One region of the Maridesulfovibrio bastinii DSM 16055 genome, then DNA from elsewhere that is predicted to be linked to it. Evidence: riboswitches for the same ligand, from Rfam matches in the RefSeq annotation. Region 1 holds a riboswitch; the other holds the start of a gene.
The links. Region 1 has a riboswitch for cobalamin ahead of G496_RS0101835 (ribonucleoside triphosphate reductase). Riboswitches for the same ligand answer to the same signal wherever they lie in the genome.
Positions count from the first base shown of each region.

Region 1 (7,995 bases):
AATATTTCAATAAACTATCTTGAGTTTGTGATTTCTTTACCATGGAACGTCCTTACACGGGATGATCTTGATCTGGAAAAGGCGGAATCAGTGCTCAACCTCCGCCATCATGGTTTGAGTCAGGTAAAAGAAAGAATACTGGAATATCTGGCTGTAAAAAAACTCCATACCCAGAACAGGCGTAGTATCCTTATAGTTGATGATGAAGAAATAACCCGCGAAAATCTGTCCTATGTTTTTGATCAGGATGGCTATGAGGTCAGAACAGCTTCTGACGGAGTTACAGCTATTGAAGCCATGGCAGCAAAACCGGCCAATGTTGTTGTGACTGATCTGAAAATGCAGGGCATGGACGGACTCAATCTGACCGGAGAAGTGCGCGAAAGATGGCCTGAAACAGGTATCGTCATGCTTACGGGGTATGCTTCTGTTTCAACTGCTGTCAGTGCCATGAAGCAGGGTGCTGATCATTATATGAGTAAACCCGTCAACCTCGGAAAACTGAGAGAGCACGTTGACGAGCTGGCCAGTAAAGGCGGCAGTTATCTGAATCTGAATGGCCCTGTGCTTTGTTTTTCAGGCCCTCCCGGAACCGGCAAAACTTCAATAGGCAAGGCCGTTGCTGAAGCTCTGGGCAGAAAATTTATCCGTATTTCTCTTGCCGGATTAAGGGATGAGGCGGAACTGAGAGGCCACAGGCGAACTTATCTTGGAGCTTTACCCGGCAGGATTATACAGGAAGTGCAAAAGTGCGGAGCCAGAAATCCTGTGATTATGCTTGATGAGATGGATAAAATTATCAAGAATTTTGATGGTGATGCCACCGCAGTGCTGCTGGAATTATTGGACCCGCAACAGAACAGTGCTTTTGTTGATAATTATCTTGCCGTTCCTTTTGATCTATCTGAAGCCATGTTTATCGCCACAGTAAATGACATAAGCAGACTTTCAGCTCCATTGATAGACCGTATGGAGGAAATAGAATTCACAGGATATTCTATTGAAGACAAGATTCTGATTCTCAAGGATTTTCTTCTTCCTGATCAATTGCACCGTCATGGCCTTGGTAAAAAACAGGTCAACATAACTGATGATAGCGCGCGTTATCTTATTTCCAGTTATACCCGTGAAGCCGGGCTGCGTGGGCTGGAAAAAGAAACCGCTTCATTGTGTCGTAAGTTTGCACGGCTCTTCCTTGAAGAGCAGGTTTCCGGCGATGAAGAACAGCTGGACCCGGAAAAGATAAACAGTCTGCTTGGCCCTGCTAAATTCGAAAAATCAACGGCTTTCAGCGGTGCGCGGGTGGGGATGACAACCGGCCTTGTCTGGACCAGAGAGGGCGGGGAAATTATTTTTGTGGAAGCTGCCGGAATGAAAGGCAGCAAACAACTGATGCTGACCGGTTCTCTTGGTGAAGTAATGCGTGAATCGGCCAAAACAGCTTTAAGCTACATCCGCAGTAATGCTGCCGATTATGGAATTGATGCTGATTTTTTTGAACATAGTGACATTCATATTCATATCCCTGCCGGAGGTGTCAGCAAAGAAGGTCCGTCGGCTGGAGTTGCAATAGCTGTTTCACTTCTGTCGCTGCTGACCGGAAGAGCTGTAAGACAGGACACCGCCGTGAGTGGAGAACTTTCACTTCTGGGCGAGATTTTGAAAGTCGGAGGCATCAGGGATAAACTTCTGGCGGCTTCCAACGCTGGAGTAGCCAGGGTTGTGCTTCCTGAAAAATGTCGAGTTGAAGCATCCGGTCTGGAATCAAAGATTACCGCTTCTTTGGAATTGATTTTTGTTAAATCAATGAGCGAGGTTGTCGAGGCAACTCTTGAAAACTGATCGGTAAGTGTTATTCAATCTGGTATTTTTTAAGTTTTCTCCAGAGTGAGACTCTGTCTATTCCCAGAACCTCGGCGGTTTTGGTTTTATTGCCGCGCATTGCTGACAGCACTTTGCGGATATGCTGTTTTTCAACATCCTCTAAAGTTTCAAGGGGTTTCTGGCTGACAGAGCGATATACTTCCGAAGGCAGCAGGTCCGGGATGAATTCCGTTCCACCGGCTAAAGCCAGAGCCCGTTGAACGATGTTTTCAAGTTCGCGGACGTTTCCGGGAAATGAATACTGCATCAAAATATCCAGAGTTTCCTGCGAAATCGAGTTTATGGAAAATTCTTTAGTTCTGTATTGCTCCAGAAAATGTCCGACAAGAACAGGGATATCATCTTTAAGTGTTCTGAGCGGTGGAACATTAAGGGTGACAACGTTCAGTCTGTAAAAAAGGTCCTGCCGGAATCTTCCCGCGTTGACCTCTTCCGCCAGATCGCAGTTGGTTGCCGCAACAACTTTGATATCTACCGGAATTTCTTTGGTTCCGCCGACTCTTAAAAAATTTCTTTCCTGTAGAACTCTAAGCAGTTTGACCTGCATGTTCAGCGGGAGTTCTCCTATTTCATCAAAGAAAACAGTTCCACCGTCAGCGACTTCCAGAATACCTTTCTGCCCTCTGCTTGCCCCGGTAAAAGCCTCCCTTTCGTGTCCGAAAAGCTCCTTATCCATAAGTTCCGTGGTAAAGGTTCCACAGTTGATGGCCATAAAGCGTTCCGATGATCTGGGGCTGAGCATGTGAATACTTTTAGCAACAAGCTCCTTTCCTGTTCCTGTTTCTCCCTGAATCAGAACGTTGCAGTTCATCTGGGCAACCTGAGCTATTTTCCTCTTCAGGTTTCTAAGGGGAGTACTTTGACCGACAAGCGGCAGGTCCGGTCTGCCCTGAGCTATCATTTTACGCAGGCGCAGTACTTCAACGGAAAGGGCGCGCTGCTCCAGAGCTTTTATAACCTGAGTTTTCAGCTCTTCAATGTTGAGAGGTTTGGCAATATATGAATGGGCTCCTTTCTGCATGGCCTTTACAGCAGTTTCGACAGTGGCGTGGCCGGTGATAACGATCACTTCGGCCGAAGGGAGCATTGTTCTAACTTTTTCCAGAAGCTCTATTCCGCTCATACCCGGCAGCATGAGGTCTGTGATGATCAGGGCATATTCCTGCTGGGAGAGGGCATCGAGAGCCGCTTCAGCGGTTTCTACTATGGTCGGAAGATAGCCTTCCTGCTGAAGAATCCAGGATATATTTTCTCTAGCTATAACTTCATCATCTACAATTAAAATTTTTTCCGCTGTCATTAGCTGTCCCTGTTCAGGGGTAGGTTTATAGTGAAAGTTGTACCCTGATTCTCAATGCTTGAAACAAGTATTTTTCCGCCGGCTTTTTCAATAATTCCATAAGCGATGGAAAGTCCCAGTCCAGTACCCTGACCGACTTCTTTTGTTGTATAGAACGGATCGAAGATGCGGCTCATAACGTCAGGGGTCATGCCCTGACCGGAATCTTTAACCAGAATCTGAATGCCGCTTTCTTTGATTGATCCGGAGACACTTATTTCACCTTGATCCGGTTCAATGGCCTGAATTGAATTCAAAATAAGGTTTATGAAAACTTCCTGCATGTGCTGGGCGTCAACCGGGATGGTAATATCCTGCGGAAGGTCTATGTTCAGTTTAATATTGGCAGGCAGCCGGCTTGAAACAAGCCCTTCGACTCTTTCAGTCACAAATCTAAGACTTGAATTCGAAGGAGCATAATCTTTCTGCCTTGAAAAATCGAGCAGTCCCTGAACGATATCCCTGGCCCTTAAGGTTTCCTGACTGATATTCTTCATCATTTTATCGGCGAACGGGTCTTCTCCTGATTTGTTTTCCATAAGAATCTGGCAGGAAGTTGAAATATTGTTAAGTGGATTATTAAGCTGATGTGCCATTCCCGAAGCCAGTGTTCCTATGGAAGACAGTTTGCGGGCCTGTATCAGTTGCTCCTGCCTTTTATTCAATTGTTCAACCATGCTGTTGAGTGCTGCGAATACCTGCTGAATTTCATCATGGTCATTATGTATTTCAAGGGGCTTGAATGTTCCTGAGGCTATTCTGCGTGTTGCGTTTTGCACCTGTTTAAGCGGTCTGAGTATGTTTTTGAAAAAGAAAAATACGAGCAGAACCATAATCAGTGCAACACCGGTCATGGAAACCATGAGGTTGGTGCGGAGTTTTTCATTAATAGTGAAAATTTTCAGTCTTTCACTGGCTGAGATTGATTTAGCGGTTTCAACAAGTGTTTTTCCGCATTCACGGAGATTTTCCTGACTGTTGGCAGGGAAAATTTTGAAGTTTTTTGCCGAATATTCCATATTAGAAATTATGGTATCGTAATTTTGCAGCTCATCCTTCATTCTCGCTGTAAGAATTGCGGCATATTTCATTTCTTTTTTAGCTCTGATTGTGTCCAGCAGAGCGGAAATCTGTTTTATGTAGCCACCGGCCTGAGCGAAAAAGCGTTTGTCCTGATAAAGGAAAAAGTTTTTTTCAACCCGGCGGAGTTCAAGAACAAGATTCGCGATGTCGTCAGTTTTTTCAACCAGAGCTATGCTTGTCTTGAGTTGACCCATGTTGGAGAATGAAAGCAGAGCAACACAACCGAAACAAACTGTGAATGTTATAATGGCGAAGATGATTTTCTGGCGGATGTTCAACCTTGGCATCAAGTTATCTCCGAAGTCGATGGTTGTTAATTGTTGAATGTTTTATCTTATCGATAAATATCCTGACCGGACAATTAGGTCAAAGCAGATAAAATGATAATAATTGTGGTTCTAAAAAATAGATTGATTTTGTGTATAAAAATAATTTTGTCGGTTTTTATCTATTAAATATCAAGAGACTATATACTTATAAACATCTTTTTGAACAACTGTGGAAAAGGTCTGTTCAATCCTTTTCATCCTTACTCCCGCAAGGGCTGAAAAGGAAGTTTCAAGAAAATTTCTAGAGACTATTGATACAAGTTTTTTCCTCTGCTAGATTGAGCGAAGTCGATTTGTCCTTCAGGAGACCTTTATGAGGACGCCACAGGAAATCCGGTTAAAATCCGGTACGGTTCCGCCGCTGTGTTTCAGCATGTCTGAAAAGTCAGCACTCCTGCCTGAAGTATCCTTCAGCCTTTTCCGGCTGAGGGTCAATCAACAAACGCCAACAACCCCGCGATTCGGGGTGAGGCTGCAATCAGTCCTGCGGTATGAGCCTTCCGGGCCAGCCGCGATTCACACATAAAGCGGTCCATTCGGTTGACCTTGTCAGGGTGCCTTATATGCACCCGTGGTTTCATGCGCCTAATTGCATACCGTAGGCCCCTTTGTGCGGACAACATTTAAACGGAAATTAAAATGCCTAAACAGATTCTCAAACGTGACGGAAGATTAGAAACATGGTCCACTGAAAGAATTTCAGATGCGATCTTCAAAGCTCTTAAAGCCAGCGGAATCAAAGATCCGCTCCTTGCCAAAAGACTTGGCAGAAATGTTGAAAAGAAACTCGAAGGAGTCGATGTCCCGGAACAGGAACATGTTCAGGACATGGTTCAGCTGGTACTTATGGAAGGAAGGCTTTTTTCCGTTGCTGAACGGTACATCATCTACCGTGAGAAACGTCGTGAACTGCGTAAGCAGGACGAAACATATCTTGATATAGCAGGAACAATAGAAAGTTATCTTGATCGTTCCGACTGGCGTGTAAATGAAAACTCCAACATGGGCCATTCCTTTCAGGGATTGATGCTGCACATGTCCGGAGCTGTTCAGGCCCGCTACTGCCTTGAAAAATATCCTGAAGAAATCAGAATGGCCCACGAGCACGGCTATTTTCATATTCATGATCTCTCCTTCGGCCTTGCCGGTTATTGTGCCGGCTGGTCTCTGCGTGACCTCCTGCTAGAAGGATTCGGACTTCGCGGCCGTTGTTCTTCCGGTCCTGCAAGGCACTTTGATTCCGCCTGCGGACAGATTGTGAACTTTCTTGGAACCCTCCAGAATGAATGGGCCGGCGCACAGGCTTTCAATAATATTGATACCTATCTTGCTCCTTTCATCCGTCATGACGGTCTTGATTACGATCAGGTCAAACAGATGGTTCAGAAGCTTATCTTCAACCTGAACACCACTTCACGCTGGGGCGGTCAGAGTCCTTTCACCAACTTCACTCTGGATATGGTTCCTCCCAAGCATATTGCCAAAGAACCTGTAATTATCGGCGGTGAGCTGCAGGATACTACTTACGGTGAATACGCCGAGGAAATGGAAATGTTCAACAAGGCTTTTGTCGAAGTCATGCTTGAAGGTGACAGCGACGGCCGTATTTTCTCTTTCCCGATTCCTACATATAACGTTACCCCGGACTTTCCGTGGGAGTCGGAAGTAGGCGAACTGCTTCTTAAAATGACTGCCAAATATGGTGCTCCATATTTCCAGAACTTCATTAATTCAGATCTTAACCCTGAGGATGTCCGCTCCATGTGCTGCCGTCTACAGATGGATCTGCGTGAGATTCGCAAAAAAACAGGCGGACTGTTCGGTTCCGGAGATCTTACCGGTTCTATCGGTGTTGTTACCCTGAATCTGCCCAAGCTGGCTTATCTTGCTCAGGGTGAAGAAGATTTTCTGGATCTGATTGCAGAATACGCAACTCTGGCTAAAGATTCGCTTGAATATAAACGTAAACTCGTTACAGCAAATCTTGAAAGTGGAATGTTCCCGTTCACAAAACGTTATCTCAAGAACGGATTTAAAGGTCATTTCAGCACCATCGGCCTGATCGGTGGTAACGAAGCATGCCTGAACCTGCTTGGAAAGGGTATTGAAACCGATGCCGGACTCAGGCTGATGACCCGTGTTCTCAATCACCTGCGTTCACTCAGCGTTAAATTTCAGGAAGAAACCGGCAACCTTTTCAACCTTGAAGCAACTCCCGGTGAAGGAACCTGCTATCGTCTGGCAAAGATTGATAAATCCCTTTATGCGGACATTCAGACTTCCGGAACAACAGATCCTTATTACACAAACTCCACTCTGCTGCCTGTAGGTATCACTGAGGATGTTGTCTATGCTCTCAAGCATCAGGACCAGTTGCAGACTCTGTATAACGGTGGAACAGTATTCCATACTTTCCTTGGCGAGGCTGTTGCTGATACCACCGCGCTTAAAAACTTCATTATCAAAGCTATGACCAATACCAAGATTCCTTATATCTCGGTTACGCCTACTTTCTCAGTCTGCGAAGATCATGGTTACATTTACGGTGAGCATTTTGAATGCCCGGAATGCGGTAAAGAAGCTGAAGTTTATACCAGAATTGTCGGTTACTATCGTCCTGTCAGCCGCTGGAACAAGGGAAAACAGGAAGAGTACAAAGAACGTACCGAGTACAGCCGTACTTCCTGCGCCTGCTCGTAATCAGTTTATTCCATACAGTATCTCTATTAAAGGGGCGGACGTGAATCCGCCCCTTTTTTTATGATCGCCTAATGGGTATAGTGGCGATGCCTCCAACCATGTTTAACATGAAGAATTCAAGGAAAATTTTATGATACTGACAGCAACACAGCTTAAAGCCCTGCGCCAGCGCAATGATGAGGAATTACGCAGAGGAGACTATGTAAAACTCGGGTATCCCGCCGATACGATACAGGATCTGCTGCATACAATTGAAGCCATTAAAAGTGAGAAAAAGAAGTGGAAGAAAGTTGCACAGGAGCGTGGAGAGATGCTTGGGAGAATTTCCGAGACAATAGATAAATATAATGCAAACAGGGTCAAAAATGATTGATCTTACGTTTTTTATTCGATGTAAAAAATAATTGCCGCATAGCTTAATGTTACTATTCTTAGTCGGCCGTTGAAAATTCTTGATTTTATTCCATGCACGGGCAATGGTATTTAAATTTTAATTAACGGTGTTTTATTCTATGGCTAAGGAGAGGTAAATGAAGTTCAATAGTCTCAACAGTAGGGTTGGCGGGATTATCACTTTGGGTGTGGTCATTTCCGTTGCTATTTTAATTTTTGTAGTCAGCACAATGACTAACAGAGCTGTCTTCTCCATTCAGGAGAAGA
Region 1 is NZ_AUCX01000006.1:164,490-172,484, reverse strand. It holds gene G496_RS0101850 (S16 family serine protease) at 1-1,842, shown strand, start outside; gene G496_RS0101845 (sigma-54-dependent transcriptional regulator) at 1,853-3,184, opposite strand; gene G496_RS0101840 (sensor histidine kinase) at 3,184-4,593, opposite strand; cobalamin riboswitch at 4,921-5,051, shown strand; gene G496_RS0101835 (ribonucleoside triphosphate reductase) at 5,275-7,335, shown strand; gene G496_RS0101830 (hypothetical protein) at 7,466-7,708, shown strand; gene G496_RS0101825 (methyl-accepting chemotaxis protein) at 7,866-7,995, shown strand, end outside.

Region 2 (7,995 bases), on a different contig from region 1:
TGTGGAAGCTATTGTCCATCCTGTTTTGGGGTTTCTAACCCAGATCATTGTTTTTTTTATGCCATTGTATGCGTAATCCGAGATGCCGGATGAATTCGTCTTTAAGGGTTTTGCGAATTCCAGATCGAACATGTTGAGTTTCAAAAGATCAGCTGTATTCGGATGAGCTATAGTCAGGCCTGATTTATCAAGCATGAACAGATACCCATGCTGGCCTATTTTAATCCCTTTAAGAAATTTTTCGTTGAAATCCATTACCTTGAAAGAAATTCCGAGAATTCCGTAAAGAGTGCCATGTTCTTTGATGGGGAAGGTCAGCAGAGCAATCGGTTCACCTGTTATGGGCGATTTGGCAACATTGGAAAGCACGATCTGACCGTTTCTGCTTTTCCGAATATTTTCTATGTAAGCAGACGATTTAGTGAGATCAAGACCTACTGAATCACCTCCTGAACCGTCAGCTTCAACAATTCCATCCGGAGAGATAATTGTCATTCTATTATAAGAAGGTGATTTCTTCATGTATGTCATGAGAAGGTTGCTGGCTTCTTTGAAAGATTTATTTTTAACAGCTGATATTATGAGTTCATTTTCTGTTAAAATTAATCCTTCCCTGCTGATATTCTCATACCAGAAACTAAGCTCGGAATCTGTTTTATCAAGAGTTGAACGCATCGAGCCTTTAAGAACATTTTCAAGGTTTTCAGCTCCGGTTGAGTAAGAAATCCAGGTTAGAACAGCTATGGCAAGGATCACAAATGGTATTATTATACCTATGAATTTAGTCCTGAGGTTTAGTTTCATGATTTAATACCTGTTAAATTTGATTTGTAGGAGTTAATGTGACGGAATGATTAAATTATCGTTAGGTATTGAGTTAGGAAAGTTGTAAGAAATAATTTGTGGCAATATAGCATTCATAATAATGCAATTCAAGCTCCAAATATTAATGTAATAGTCTCTATGCTGATATACTGCTAGCAGTTCTCTGCTACTTAGCGATATACCATAGTAAAGTTATTTAAATTTTCTTTAGAACGTTTACTTTAATATATGTGTTTTGGAAATGGATTATATGATAAGTGAGTGTTTACAATCGATCGGAGCTTTAAGGATATGCAAGGTCTTGATATGTGTATGACGTGGTTGGTCTATATCAAAAGAAAATTTATAATCTAAGCAGATGATGCCGGTATATGCTTTTGGTCGCCGGTTTGAAGTACAAATTATTATCTTAGGATAAGCTTAAGTAGTGAGCATAAAATAGGTCACAGCTACAAAATAATGATAGTGCCGGAATGTTAATGAAGCAGGCGGTATGAACCACCTATGAGCATTTCGCGTATGCCGTCTAAATTTATATCCAGTTCAGGGGTAAAGCGAAGTCCGAATTTATTGTTGCACTTCCAGACAACAGATGCCTTCTGGCTGCTTAAGAATCCTATATTATCGTTGAAGATGCATCCACGGATAAATAAATTATCACCAAGGTCAATCCGATTAATGCTCGTTTCTTCGGAGACTTCTATGCCCATTCCAGTCGTGGAAATATCCCTGATGGTTACATCTACATCTTCTTTGCCGGTCATGACAGCGATATCGCACATTCTCAGAACTTCAACGACTGTCTTCAGCTCAATTCTTTCTTTTTTTCTTCTTTCAATATTATTTTTCATGATCCCTTCCCTCCAAGAGGAAGCCATTACACTTTCATAATAAAAAGGTGAATTGTTTTCTTTAGAAAGGTGATAATTAATAAGGTTACTTATGTAGATATGTTTAAATGACTCGTTTTATATGCTATAAAATTTAAAAAAATAAGTAAGATAAGAGGATTATCACATTTATTTGCTGTATCGTGTTAAAAAATACAGTGTAAGATTGTATGCTTTTTTAATAAGTTAAAAATAAATTTATTTAGAAAACAAATAACAAAATTTATGTTTAGTAAATTTGCAAGAGCTGATTCAATTATTAATTAAGTCGCTGAAAAGCTGATTTGAGCATCATCAAAGTCCATTATTGTGTTTTTATTAAATAAAAACGGCTGCCTACAGTTTCAAATTTTGAAAACCGCAGACAGCCGTTTCTGGCTATCTAAATTAATATTTTAATTTAGCAGGAGAAGTTTAATCGTGGCGATATCAGTTGAAGTTTTTTTAGTCAGGTAGGCTGGAAAAATCATTACAGGTAAACTTTTGTCTGTGGTGGTGCCATCTCCCAGTTCTCCGTGACTGTTTGTTCCCTACGCCCATAGAGTTCCGTCTGCTTTTAAAGCCAGAACGTGCATAGCCCCGGCGGAAGTGCAGGCATAGACACCTGTTCCGACTCTTTCCAAAACATTTTTGTCCTGCTTATCTCTTTCTTAAGGTGATAAGGGGGATTCAGGTCATTTATTTCTTTATTGACTTAGATAAAACGGGTAGTAACAAGTAAATTAATTAGTTAATATCAGGCGAAGCACTGTTCTTAAGGAGTTTGTGGTGAGAAAATTTTTATTATTGGTTGTTATGGCCGGGCTTGTCCTGTCGGGATGTGTATATGTGGATATGGAAGTCCGTAACCAGCCAGTTTCAACTCAGGGCATCCAGACAATGAAACGCTTTAATATGGCAGACTCCGGTCAGGATAGTGGAGAGCTTGGTAAAAAACTTTATGCGCAGGCTAAGAGTGAACTGGAACAGAAAGGCTACATTTACGATGAAAAGTCCCCGGAATTTTCTGTGATGGTCAGATATGGTTCAAAATCTTTCACAGCCCGCGGGGTCAGCTATGATCGTGTCGGCTGGGGCTACAATTATATTGATAAAGAATATGTAGATGACAGTCTTAAGCGCGAAGGTAACTCAGAAACCAATATTAATCAGGTTAAAATATATATGATCAGCCCGGGCTCTGAGAACAATCCTGTTTTTCTATGGCGCAGTTCAGCATCCAGTTCCGACAGGGAAGGGGTGGCTGTTGTCGGTCCATGCCTGTTGAAAGGAGCTCTTTCACATTTTCCGGGCCAACCGGGAAAATTTTCTGAAAAGGTCAATTTAAGAAGCTGCAATAAATAATTTGAAAAAGTCCCCTTGGAAGAATCCAAGGGGACTTTTATATTCTGGTGAGTGAGCCGTCCTGAAATATGTTTACACCCAAAGGACCAATTTTAGGGCTGGACAGTTTTCAGTGTTAAAGCTGAAGTTGAAAAGGCTGCCTTTTATAATCCATGCGTAAGTATGGACTTGGGGTTAACTCACTCATAGAATTTTGGTTCTGAATAAGCTTTAGTTTTGCTTGACTATATAACAATATCTTTATATATCTACTTAGACATTGAAGGCGAAGTTCAGGAAACGGAAGACGGTGAGAGTCCGTCGCAGGCGCGCTGCCGTAATCGGACATTATTAATACATTCCATTTAATATGAGTGTATTGTGCAGAAGACACTGGGTATACTGGGAAGTTTTCTGCAAGGTGCGTCAACCGCAGTCCGTAAGCCGGAAGACGTCCCGAGCTTATTGTTTATGATCCCCGCGTCCGGGAAAAGTAAATCTGTCTTCAAACCAGCTTTGGAATAGCTGAAATCTTAAACATGGAGATAAGTATGCTGACGCACACTCTTGGTTTTCCACGGATGGGGGGTAACCGTGAGCTTAAAAAAGCTCTTGAAAGTTACTGGAAAGAACAGACAAGCAAAGAATCACTTTTGAAAACTGCCGCAGATCTTAGAAAACAGAATTGGACTGTTCAGCATGAAGCAGGGATAGATCTGCTGCCTGTAGGCGACTTTTCATTATATGATCATATCCTTGATAATTCTTTCAGGTTCGGGGTTGTTCCTGAAAGATATGTTGAAGCAGGATATTCAAGCGGACTGTCACTCTACTTTGCCATGGCCCGCGGCGAGGCCGGTGAAGGTGGAGTGCAGGCTATGGAGATGACAAAGTGGTTTGACACCAACTACCACTATATAGTGCCGGAATTTACCAGAGGGCAGAAATTTTATGTGGCTGATAATTCCATAGTGGATCAGGTACGGGAAGCAAAAGCAGCAGGATTTACTCCCAAAGCAGTTCTGCCCGGACCGTTGACATTTTTGAGCCTCGGTAAGTCCGTAAAGGTTGAATTTAATAAGTTTGATCTGCTTCCGGGTCTGGTTGAAGCCTATATTGAACTATTAAAGGATTTGTCCAAAGAATGCTCTTGGATTCAGCTGGATGAACCTGTTCTGGCTACTGATCTGGACGAAGAACTTAAAGACGGTTTCAAGAATGCCTATGCTGCATTTCGTGCGGCCGTTCCAGATGTTAAGTTGATGATAGCCAATTATTTTGGAACCTACGGAGAGAATCTTGAACTGGCCACCTCATTGCCGGTGGATGCTCTTCATGCCGATCTTGTTCGTGGTTGTGATGAGTTTGAGCGGCTTCTGGAACTGGTTTCCCCTGATATGGCTGTTTCACTTGGTGTTGTTGATGGTCGCAATGTCTGGAAAACAAATCTTGATAATGCTGTGAATAATGTGCGCAGAGCTGTTGACACCCTTGGAAGTGAGCGTGTGCTGGCCGGTTCCTCGTGCTCATTGCTTCATTCTCCTGTTGACCTCGATTATGAAAATAAAATTGATCCGGAAATAAAATCATGGCTTGCCTTTGCCAGACAGAAATGTGTGGAGATAGGCCTGATTGCAAAAGCTGTAAATGGTGAAGATATTTCTTCAGAACTCCTTGCAAGCCGCAAGGCTCAGGAGTCCCGCCGCAAAAGCCCGCGGGTTCATAACCCGGCAGTTACCGAACGTATTCAGTCTTTGAACTCTGATGATTATAAACGACAAGCACCTTATAGTCAGAGGGCCAAATCCCAGAGAAACAACCTTGGGCTTCCTCTGCTACCAACGACCACCATCGGGTCATTCCCCCAGACTCATGAACTGCGGGCTTTGCGGCGAAAATATAAAGACGGACAGATTGATGTTGATGTCTACGAAGGCAAACTTAAGGAAATAATCAAGGACTGCATTAACCGTCAGGAAAAAATAGGTCTTGATCTGCTGGTTCACGGTGAACCTGAACGCAATGATATGGTTGAGTACTTCGGGGAGCAGCTTGACGGGTACTGCTTTACCGAGAACGGCTGGGTTCAGAGTTACGGGTCTCGCTGTGTAAAACCTCCGGTAATTTTTGGCGACATTTCACGCCCTGAACCCATGACGGTTAAATGGATTCAATATGCCAGATCCGTAAGCAGCCGGGAGGTCAAGGGAATGCTGACCGGACCGGTAACCATGCTCTGCTGGAGTTTTGTGCGTGACGATCAGCCGCGCAGTGAAACATGCCGGCAGCTTGCTCTGGCGATACGGGATGAAGTTGCTGATCTGGAAGCCGCTGGAGTGAAAGCTATTCAGATAGATGAACCAGCCCTTGGCGAGGGGCTGCCCTTGAGAATTTCGGAGCAGGACAATTATCTTAAATGGGCTGTAGCCTGTTTCAGACTCGCCTCAACCGTTGTCCGCAATGAAACTCAGATTCACACCCACATGTGCTATTGCGATTTTGGTAAAATAATCAGTTCCATTGCCGACCTTGATGCGGATGTTATCAGCATGGAGGCAAGCCGAAGTGATATGGAGCTGCTGCACACTTTCAGCATATATAATTATCCCAACGAAGTAGGTCCGGGAATTTACGACATCCACAGTCCCAGAATTCCCTCTGCCGATGAAATGGCAGAACTCCTTTCCCGGGCAATGATGGTTATCCCGCGCGAACGGTTGTGGGTTAATCCGGATTGCGGTTTAAAAACCCGCGAATGGCCTGAAGCAGAAGCCTCGCTGGAAAATATGGTTAAAGCCGCTGAGATTACCAGAAAAAAGATAAATTAACTTATAATATAAAATCCGGCAGGGAGAAAATTTCCCTGCCGGAAGCTTAAATCGGAGAACTGAGACAATGAAAGTTGCGAATAAGGTGGCAGAGGGGAAACAGTTTTTTTCATTTGAATTTTTTCCTCCAAAGGATAAATCCACATGGCCGGGTTTTATGGATACAGCAGGCAAGCTTGCAGACCTTGGTCCTCTTTTTGCCTCAGTAACTTATGGAGCAGGTGGAACCAGCCATGAAAATTCCCTTGAAATCTGTTCACGTATAAATTCGTTTGGAATTGGAGTTGTTGCCCATCTGACCTGTGCAGGAGCTCAGGAAGATTCAATTGATCATTTTGTAGGTTCGCTTCTTGATAAGGGTGTTGAAGATTTTCTGGCTCTTGGCGGTGACGGCAGAAAAGATGATCCAACAGCTTCAAGCAGGTTTTCCCATGCCTCAGATCTTGTTGATTATATAAGTGGTAAATTTCCGGAGGCAGGAATTGCTGTGGCCGGGTATCCCGGAGCACATCCTGATTCTCCGAGTATTGAGGAAGACCTTATTCAACATAGCCGTAAAGTTGCCTGCGGGGCAGACTTTACCATTACCCAGCTGTTTTTTGATTATAGATGTTACTTTGATTATGTTGAGCGTTTGAATGATCTTGGCATGAATGCGCCGGTACTACCCGGAATTCTTCCTATTCAGAGCCTTGGATCACTAAAGCATATTATGTCGTTATGCGGAGCGGCGATTCCCGGTGACATATATTGCGGTGCTGAAAAAGCTTTCGAGAATGGCGGTGACGCTGCTGTTAAAGAGTTCGGACTGGATTTTGCGCGTAAACAGATTAAAAATCTTCTTGATGGCGGAGCTCCCGGAGTCCACATATATACTTTAAATAAAGCTGAAATGTGTGAAAAACTGATAACCGGTCTTAAGCAGGACGGATTTTTTGCCTAGCAGCTTGAATTTATTTTAAAAGATGCAAAAAAGCTCCTCCGTAAATCGGAGGAGCTTTTTTAATATCATTTAAGCCGCATCAACTGCGCGGTAAGATTATAATACTGATGAAAAAGTTTTTATCAGACCACTGATGGCTTCGAGACGTTCAGGTCCTTTTTCAATGATGTAGGGCAGGATTTTACCTGAATAGTCTTTGAGTTTGGATATGACCGTACCGCTGACACCTTCAGCAGAAGGTGAGCTGGTGAACTCTGTAATCGAGCTGTACAGTGATTTAGCCTTGCTCACCGAGCCCTTACCGGAACTATAGGCACTTTTGAGATCTGTCAGGACAGACATTGCTTTTTTTCTGCCTTCAGGCTCAGTAACAACTTTTGTCAGACCGGATGCAAGATCAATTTTGTCCAGTTCAGAATCCATGAGCTGTGAAAAGCTTGTAAGTTTTGCAACTTTACTAAAACCTGATTCCGAATTGAAGCCGTTAAGTTCTGACATCAGCCCGCTCTGTTTTTCCGGCTTTATGAGGCTCATTGTTGTTACCTGAGCATCAACGGTTTTTTCTGTCATTGTGGAAAAACCGGAGTAGACGCTTTGTGCGTCATTAAGCAGATCAGAAGCCTGTGCGGCTCCTTTGGCAGCTTTTGTAGTGCTGTCCACAGCTGAGGACAGGTCATTAAGGTTGAAAGCTGAAGCTCCTGTTGCAGAAAAAATTACAAGTGAAAAAAGAAATAGCGGAATAATTGTTTTGATGTATTTTCTTATGATCATTTTTTAAACCTCCAATTTGTTATCTTGTCATTATAATGCAATATTTTTTGCAAACGGTCTGTTATTAATGCCTTGGATTCAGCAATGGATAGCACGGTCTTTGTTGTGATGACCACTTTTTTATCGGTCTGGATATAAAACATGCTGATTTTAGCAGATGTGCAATTAATAAGTCGTAAAAAGTCCCCCGGACAATATCTGTCAGAGGGACCGGATTTTTAAAGATTGAGTAAGCCGTTTGATCAGATAGAATTCCAGCCGGTGATGGCAAGGGGAGTGTATCCCTTTTGCTGGGCGATGATATCAAGATGTATATAGGCTTTGGCCGCGATTCTCAGGTCAGGTTCTTTAATGTATTCCCGTGAATCTATATTTATCAGGTATCGTCGGCATTTCTCGCAGACATCAATCCTTT
Region 2 is NZ_KE387015.1:64,986-72,980, reverse strand. It holds gene G496_RS20160 (methyl-accepting chemotaxis protein) at 1-804, opposite strand, end outside; gene G496_RS20155 (PilZ domain-containing protein) at 1,302-1,676, opposite strand; gene G496_RS0116470 (DUF4136 domain-containing protein) at 2,484-3,059, shown strand; cobalamin riboswitch at 3,296-3,513, shown strand; gene metE (5-methyltetrahydropteroyltriglutamate--homocysteine S-methyltransferase) at 3,590-5,866, shown strand; gene G496_RS0116460 (methylenetetrahydrofolate reductase) at 5,934-6,809, shown strand; gene G496_RS0116455 (hypothetical protein) at 6,906-7,580, opposite strand; gene G496_RS0116450 (formate dehydrogenase accessory protein FdhE) at 7,823-7,995, opposite strand, start outside.
Region 2: linked by a shared signal. The riboswitch ahead of metE (5-methyltetrahydropteroyltriglutamate--homocysteine S-methyltransferase) and the one ahead of G496_RS0101835 (ribonucleoside triphosphate reductase) in region 1 are both predicted to bind cobalamin.